Regions from separate parts of the Paenibacillus sp. SSG-1 genome, predicted to be linked through region 2. Evidence: riboswitches for the same ligand, from Rfam matches in the RefSeq annotation. Region 2 holds a riboswitch; the other holds the start of a gene.
The links. A riboswitch is a leader RNA that binds a small molecule or an ion and turns the genes downstream of it on or off. The one in region 2 is predicted to bind FMN.

Region 1 (3,943 bases), 940 kb from region 2:
CCGCAAGCGTATGCGGGATAATGGAAACGGTGAATGTCTTGGCGCTCGTCTTGACTACCGTCAAGCTGATGCCGTCCAGGGTAATAGATCCTTGCGGGATGATGTAGCGGAGCAGAGCGGTATCTTCCGGCTCCACTTCGATCAACACCGCATTCTGATCCCGGTCCATCGCCCGGATCGTCCCCGTCCCGTCGGCATGTCCCTGCACGATATGTCCGCCGAAGCGGGCACCCACCTGCATGGCGCGCTCCAAATTCACCCGGCTTCCGGCCCCCAGCGATTTCAAGTTGGAGTGGCGGTACGTTTGCGGCATGACGTCCACCGCGAACGAACGGGCTCCAATCTCGACAGCCGTGAGGCAGACGCCATTGACTGAGACGCTGTCCCCGATTTTGAGATCGCCCATAATCCGGGAGGCCTCAATATGCAGGATCATCGCTTCCCCTTTGCTGGAGACACCCCGCATGACGCCGACCTCTTCAACCAAACCGGTAAACATCGCAACCGCTCCTTTCTGTCCTGTAAAGAAGTATTTCATACGATTCATATCGTTAACCGTGTGCAGCCTTAAAAAGTTAAGTATCGTTTTTCCGGATCAGGTCATGCCGGCCAAACCGGCTTTCCGCTGATACAGACGTTATCCCCGAGCACTTCGGTCTCTACGTCTTCCAGCCGGACGGCGTCCGCCATCTTGTCGGCGCCACGCAGCGAGAAGTTGACGGGGGCCGCCGGACCTCCAACGATTTTCGGTGCGAAATAGAGCACGATCCGGTCGATCAGCCGGGTCTCCAGCAAGGCACCGTTCAGCCGGCCGCCGCCTTCCACCAGAATCGAACCGATCTCACGTTTGCCCAGCTCCTGCATCGCCAGGCGAAGATCGACCTGCGGGCCTGATCCGCAGCGGATCGTTTCTACGCCGATCTTCTTAAGGGCTTCCGCCTTATCCAGATCGGCGCGTTCCGTCGTCAAAATGACGGTCGGCGCAGCTCCATCCCGAACCACCTTCGACTCAAGCGGTATCCGCAGTAAGGAATCGACGATGATCCGCACAGGATTCAGACCGATGGCGCCCTGCAGCCGGGTGGTCAGCTGCGGATTGTCCGCGATCACCGTATTTACACCAACCATAATCCCTTGATGCCGGTGGCGGAGCGTATGAACCTGCTCCCGGGCCGCTTCGTTCGTGATCCATTTACTGTCTCCCGATTCGGCCGCGATGCGCCCGTCCAGCGTGCTTGCTGTCTTGACCGTCAAATAGGGAAGCCCGGTTGTAATATACTTGATAAACTTTTCGTTCAAGCGGCGGGACCTGTCACCGAGCAGCCCAACCTCCACCTCAATCCCGCTTCGGCGGAGCAGATCGATTCCTCTGCCCGCCACCTGGGGGTTGGGGTCTTCGCAGGCCACGACGACCCGCTTCACCTTCTCGCGTATGAGGCGTTCGCTGCATGGCGGCGTTTTTCCGTAATGGCTGCAGGGCTCCAGCGTTACATAGACCGTACTCCCTTCCGCACGGTCACCCGCCATATTCAGCGCATGTACTTCCGCATGAGCGGTTCCCCGCTGCAAATGCGTTCCAAGCCCAACCATAGCCCCGTCTTTAACGACAACGCAGCCGACAACCGGATTGATTCCGGTCTGACCCTGTGCCCGCTCCGCCATATCGAGCGCAAGCGCCATATAAAATTCATCGTTGATGATGCCGTCCATTCATCTCCCCCCTTGTTCGGAATCGGGACATCCCCTCAAAGCTAAGTCTCGGCTTCGAGCGCTTTGCGGATACTTCGCATGTTGGAATTTCCATGGTAAATCACTATACCATGCACAGCTTTGGCTCCGCGCTGTTCAAACCGGTACTCTCCAGGGATCCCTAGGTCTTTGTAAAAAAGCAAAAAGCCCCGGGATGGCTTAAACCATCCTCGGGGCTGTGAAAGACAAGTCAGATACACTCCAATAAGGCTGCAGAATCCCAAAAATCAGGATCAGCCAAATAAGTCATCGGTAACGTAAAGTCATCAGTAAACAGAAGCCGTCCCTCCAGGGACAACCTTCTACTATGTGAAAACAACCACGTACACGTGACATCTTATTGGACAGCTGCACTCCGAACTGAAGTGCACGCTTTCTCTCCTTCTCCCATCCAGACTATACTGTCGGTCCCGGATTTGCACCAGGTCCACCGTACGCTAATCGTCAAACGAAGCGTCCGGGTCACGGACTGAGACGGGCGCCAGAACTGATCGGCTGCCGCGTCATCACCGCCGGTAGGGAATTTCACCCTGCCCCGAAGGATAAAACCAATATCAATATGCAATTGTCAGATGGAATGGCTGCCTAGTGGAAGCCCCATCTATACTAGGAAATGTTAACACTGCCTCGGCAAAAAATCAATACGCCCCTTTTCCCGGCCCTGAACAAAAAGCCGCTTGTCCCTCTTTGAAACAGGGAAAGCGGCTGATAAATCGTGCGCGACTCGCAGATTAAGCTTCGTATACTTCGACCGTCTTCATCACGTCGCGGCCTTGGAACGCGTCGACGTATTCCATGCCCTTCGTCACTTTGCCGAATACGGTATGCTGTCCGTCGAGATGCGGCTGCGGCTGGTAGCAGATGTAGAACTGGCTTCCGCCGGTGTTGCGGCCGGCATGTGCCATCGCCAGCGATCCGCGCTCGTGTTTGTTCGGGTTGATTTCGCAGTTGATTGTGTAGCCAGGGCCGCCGGTACCGGTGCCGTTCGGGCATCCGCCCTGCGCAACGAATCCCGGAATGACGCGGTGGAACACCAGACCGTTGTAAAAACCGGAGTTTGCCAGTTTTTCAAAGTTCGCCACCGTGTTCGGAGCGTCTTTTTCAAACAGATCGAGCAGCACTTCGCCGCCGTTTTCAAGAGTGATTTTTGCTTGCTTGGCCATTATGTCAATGACTCCTTTCATGTCTTTCCTGAGTGTTAACAGACATCTTCTAGTTTACTATGAAATCCCGGGCGAAGCAAAATAATTCCGCATTTCTCCTCGTTCTATAAACGCGCAAAAGGACCCCTCTGCATTCCCCAATACAGAGATGATCCTTTATACTGCGCACCAATTCATTTACCAGAGGCGCTGGCGAACAGCGCCTGCCCCCTTAATGCATCTCCTTACTTAAGCACAGCCTGCTTTGCGATCCGCTCAGGAATGACATCGTGGCCGATGATATCCTGAAGGCTCTCGCGGCGAACGACCAGGTCGCTTTGACCTTGGTTCACGAACACGACCGCCGGTTTGCGGATCCGGTTGTAGTTGCTCGCCATCGAATAATTGTAGGCCCCTGTGCACGAAACGGCGAGCAGGTCACCGTTATTGACTTTCGGAAGCTCTGCATCCCAAATCAGCATATCGCCGCTCTCGCAGCATTTGCCGGCTATGGACACGGTTTCTTCCGGCTTGTCGTTGGCACGGTTGGCCAGCATGGCCTCATACTTCGACTCGTACAGCGCCGGGCGCGGGTTGTCCGTCATGCCGCCATCCACGGCCACGTACTTGCGCACACCCGGAATATCCTTGCTGGTGCCGACGGTGTACAAGGTTGTCCCCGCATCGCCCACGATGCTGCGGCCCGGTTCCACCCAAATTTCCGGCAGCTCGCTTCCCCACTCGGCAAAATGCGTTTTCACCGCGTCGGTAATCGCCTTCACGTACTGGCTGACTTCAAGCGGCGTGTCGCCTTCAACGTAACGGATGCCAAAGCCTCCGCCGAGGTTCACTACTTTGAACTGCACGCCCAGCTGTTCTTTGACACTCTTGGCAAATTCGGCTACACGCTGAACCGCCATCTGAAATCCGTCGACCTCGAAGATCTGCGACCCGATATGGGAATGTACGCCGAGAAGCTCCAGATGCTCCTGAGCGGCAGCTGCTTTGACTGCTTCAAACGCAGAGCCGTTACCGATGTCGAAACCGAATTT
Region 2 (3,943 bases):
CAGCTTGCCGAAGAGCGATTTGCCCCAGTAATTGTCGTCGCGCACAATCGTGATTTTCTGGTCGTTGTAGAAGTAGATTTTGTAAGGGCCGGTGGCTACCGGATTGGCGTTGACTTCCTTGCGGATCGTCGCCAGATCGTTGTTTGACTTCTTCTCGATTTCTTCCCAAATATGCTTGGGCATCATCGGGATCAGCTCGATGCTGTCAAGCACCGTCAGACGGTTCGGGTTGTCTTTGTTCAGCATGATCTTGACCGCATTCGGGCCGTCCGCTGTGACATCCGCAATGTACGCCCAATAGTTGCTCCAGTTGATGTCGTATTTTTTGCCGAGCTGGTAGGTGTACACAACGTCATCGGACGTAAACGGCTTGCCGTCGCTCCACTTAGCGTCCTTATTCAGCTCGATATGCAATGTCATGTCGTCGGTCCACTCGTATTTGGTGCCGAGCAGCGGCTCCAGCTTGCCGTCCAGCTGATTGATCATAAACAGCGTCTCGTAGACCAGCTCTCTCGAGTTACCATAGTTGATCGGGAAGGCCGGATTGCCGCTCAGCAGGTTGAAGTTGGATGGCGGCCCCCATTGAATTCCGTTAATGTAAAGGGTTTCATTTCTCGGCGTTTCTTTGGCGTCTCCGCTCGTTGCTGGCTGGTTCGCCGCGGGCTCGGTCGTCGCCGGCTCCGTGGCTTTTTCTCCCTGATCGGCCGGCTTGGTTTCCCCTTGCGCCGGCGGCGTCGTCGTTCCCGTTGCGGAAGGCGGCTGCACGGTCTGGCAGCCCGCGATCATCACGGTCGCCGCCACGAAAAGGGCCATGAGCGGCTTGGAAGCTAATTTCAGCTTCATGTAAACTCCCCCATTTCCTCCAATTCACATCTACATAAATTGAACTAAGACAGGGACAGCACTTCGCCTTTAGCTCATTTTATATACATGCAAGCGTGATGCAGATTTCACGTCTTCAGATCGGAAGGTTCGTGCCCCATGGATCCGAAGAAATCAAACCTCTTCATTCCGAGGAAACCGCATACCCCTTCACGAAAAAGTACGGAGCGGGCTGACGGACTCATGCGGCTAAAACGTGTTCTGCAAGCGCTTTCCGTAAAATGTATGAGGGATCGCTTGGAAATGATGACTGATTTATTTTTTAAATGTGCTGAAAAAAAGTTACTGAAATCCTTCGTACGGTTTGCCCTTCCTTCCAAATAAAAAAACGGCCCCTGCCATCAGCAGGAACCGCTTTTCAAACCTATATAAAATTGCGTCTTCAAATCCTGGACTGGCTGCTTGCAAGCTTTAAGCCGCGCTCTTGCGGGAAATCATGAACAGCGCCGCCCAGATCAGGATAAATCCGACCGCTTGTGTTGGCGTCACGACCTGATGAAATACGATCCAGTTGATCAGCACGCTCACCATCGGGAAGCTCAGTTCCGCCAGCGTCGCCACCGATGCTTTCGTCGTTGTCAGCCCTTTATAGTACACCATCAAGCTGAACAGTCCCGGCAGAAGCGCCTGCCCCAGCATGTTGATCGACACTGCAGCCAGCGTTCCCCCGTCGGTATGCACCTGCCAAGGATCTCCCTGATTGATGGTAATCCCGATCAGCAGCGGCAGCGCCAGAATGAAACGCAGCGAAGTCACCGTCTCATACTCCATTTTTCCGACCATCAGACGACCCATGACCGTGGAACCGCCCCACAGTGCCGCGGCACCCAGCGAGAACAAGCTGCCGACTTTGACGAAATCATTCACATGCCCGAACGGAAACGTGAAGCCAAAGGTCAACAAATACGTTCCGGCCAGCGCCACGATGAACAGCCAGGTGAAATGCTTCGGAAGCTTCTCACGCAGCAGCAGTTTGGCCATAAGAATGGCGAAGATCGGCTGCAGCTTCTGCAGCAGAACGACCGCGTTCAAGTTCCCGGAGGACAGCCCCTGCGTAAACAGGATGGTTGCAATAGCCGAGCCGCCCCACGACAGGAAAAGCAGCGCGCCGACATGGCGCAGTTTCAGGCCTTTCAACTCGCTCCGATGTTTCCACAGCATCGGTGCGACGAACAGCACCAGCAAAATATGCTCGATGAGCACGATCTGCGTTGCCGTCATATGTTCTTTGAGCAAAATGATCCGGAACAGCGGATCCGCTCCCCACAATGCTGCACCCAGCACGACCAGCCAAAAGCCGGATTTGCTGCGTTCGGCCTTCCCGCTTGCCGCGGGCCGGACCTTGATATTGCTGCTTACATTTTCCATACTCCAGTTCCCCTATCCCTGAATACGGAGTCAACATTGGAAAACCCCCGAGATCGACATCAATCGACACATCGGGGGTTGATCAAATAAGCTTGCGGAAATGTCAAAATTTCGCACATGCCTATTCTTTGATCTTCTCCCATCCGGACTTTACCGTCGGCCCTGGATTTCCACCAGGTCAGTCGCCGCCTTATTGCTAAAGCTGCGAGTCGCGGGCTTGACGCCGTCTTCATCATGAGAAGAGAACGCTCACCGCCGGTCAGGAATTTCACCTTACCCCGAAGATCCATATTCATTTATTTTTATTTTTTTCATGCAACTTACATTGTTTTCATCATTATAGCATAAATGTATCCAAAAGTGTTTCAGTTTTTTAATAGCTTTTTATTTCCATGGATTAAAAATTTGGATATGGGGCTGGAGATGGACATTTTTCGGTATATCAGCAGCCATTTAAAATGACAGACGGCAGGCATTGATGAGCCTGTAGCAAGCACTGAACGGACTCGCGGCAGCACTTATCGCTGTTCAAGCACCGACAGGATCACGGCCACCGCTTCAGCCCGCGTTGCGTGCGCGTTCGGGGCGAACAGGCTGCCCGCTCTTCCGTGCATGATTCCTTTCTCCACCACTGATGCGATATACGGCTTGGCCCAGGCCGGAATTTGACCGCGGTCGGCAAAATTCAAACTTCCCGCACCTCCCGGTGTTCCGGTACCGAGCGCCCTGACGGTCATCGCCGCCATTTCGGCCCGGGTAATGAGCCGGCTTGGGCCAAACGTGCCGTCGGCATAACCGTTCATGATGCCGTGCGACACCGCATCTTGGACAGAAGACAGCGCCCAAGCCGGAATCTTCTTCGCATCGGAAAAAGCCAGCGCCTGCGAGTTGGCCGTCTGACCCATCGAGACCGCACGCATCATCATGCTGGCGAACTCCGCCCGGGTCACTTCCTTGCCCGGCTGAAACGTGCCGTCGGGATATCCGCTGACCCATCCCTGCTGGACCGCATTCTGAATTGGCTGCTCCGCCCAGTGGCCGCGGATATCCCGGAAAGTGCCCGGCGTTCCTTCCGCTTTGCCCGGCTGGACCGTGATTTCCGGCTTGACGGTTATCTCGGATGAGCGGAGAGCGGAATCCACCAATTTGGCGCTCTCCACGGCCACCCGGGACGAAGCCGTCCTCAGCGCCGTAAACTCAATGACGGCGAGCTGGAGCTTGCCGCTGTCTCCGGCTGTTTTTCCTACTTTGGTGTGGGCTAGGCGGATTTCGTTGTTTTGGACAATTGGTTCGACCGAAAAGCCGGATGTCCCCGTGGATGCGGTGCGGTAAGCCAGCTTCGCCGGGTCAAAGCTGAGCGTCAGCTCATACGCATACAAGTCCTTCAGTCGCTCGCCGGTCACCGTGACCGTCACCTTGGAGCCATTGGAAGTTACCCCCAGTGACAAGGAAGGTGCTTCCGCAGCGGCGGTGGTTACCGCAATAGCCGGGGAGGCCGCGGCAACCGGGGAGCTGCCAGCCGTGCGTACTTCTGAAACCGCAGCGTTTGCGGGGGTTCCTGATCCGATGAGTCCGACACAAATGGCTACGGCCCATGCGGCATAGCGGGTAGATTGTTTTCGTGGCATACGTCCAGCCCTCTTTCCATGAATTGAAAATCGCAGGAGCAGCCTGCACCGCTCCTGCGATTGTA

Region 1: another riboswitch for FMN. It lies ahead of ribD (bifunctional diaminohydroxyphosphoribosylaminopyrimidine deaminase/5-amino-6-(5-phosphoribosylamino)uracil reductase RibD); the one in region 2 lies ahead of BCV73_RS22020 (DMT family transporter).

What each region holds. Positions count from the first base shown of each region.
Region 1 is NZ_MBRK01000001.1:3,811,725-3,815,667, forward strand. Features, by position in the region: gene BCV73_RS17615 (riboflavin synthase) at 1-499, opposite strand, end outside; gene ribD (bifunctional diaminohydroxyphosphoribosylaminopyrimidine deaminase/5-amino-6-(5-phosphoribosylamino)uracil reductase RibD) at 601-1,710, opposite strand; FMN riboswitch at 2,125-2,296, opposite strand; gene BCV73_RS17625 (peptidylprolyl isomerase) at 2,481-2,912, opposite strand; gene lysA (diaminopimelate decarboxylase) at 3,137-3,943, opposite strand, start outside.
Region 2 is NZ_MBRK01000001.1:4,755,727-4,759,669, forward strand. Features, by position in the region: gene BCV73_RS22015 (ABC transporter substrate-binding protein) at 1-843, opposite strand, end outside; gene BCV73_RS22020 (DMT family transporter) at 1,294-2,250, opposite strand; FMN riboswitch at 2,378-2,540, opposite strand; gene BCV73_RS22025 (S-layer homology domain-containing protein) at 2,769-3,878, opposite strand.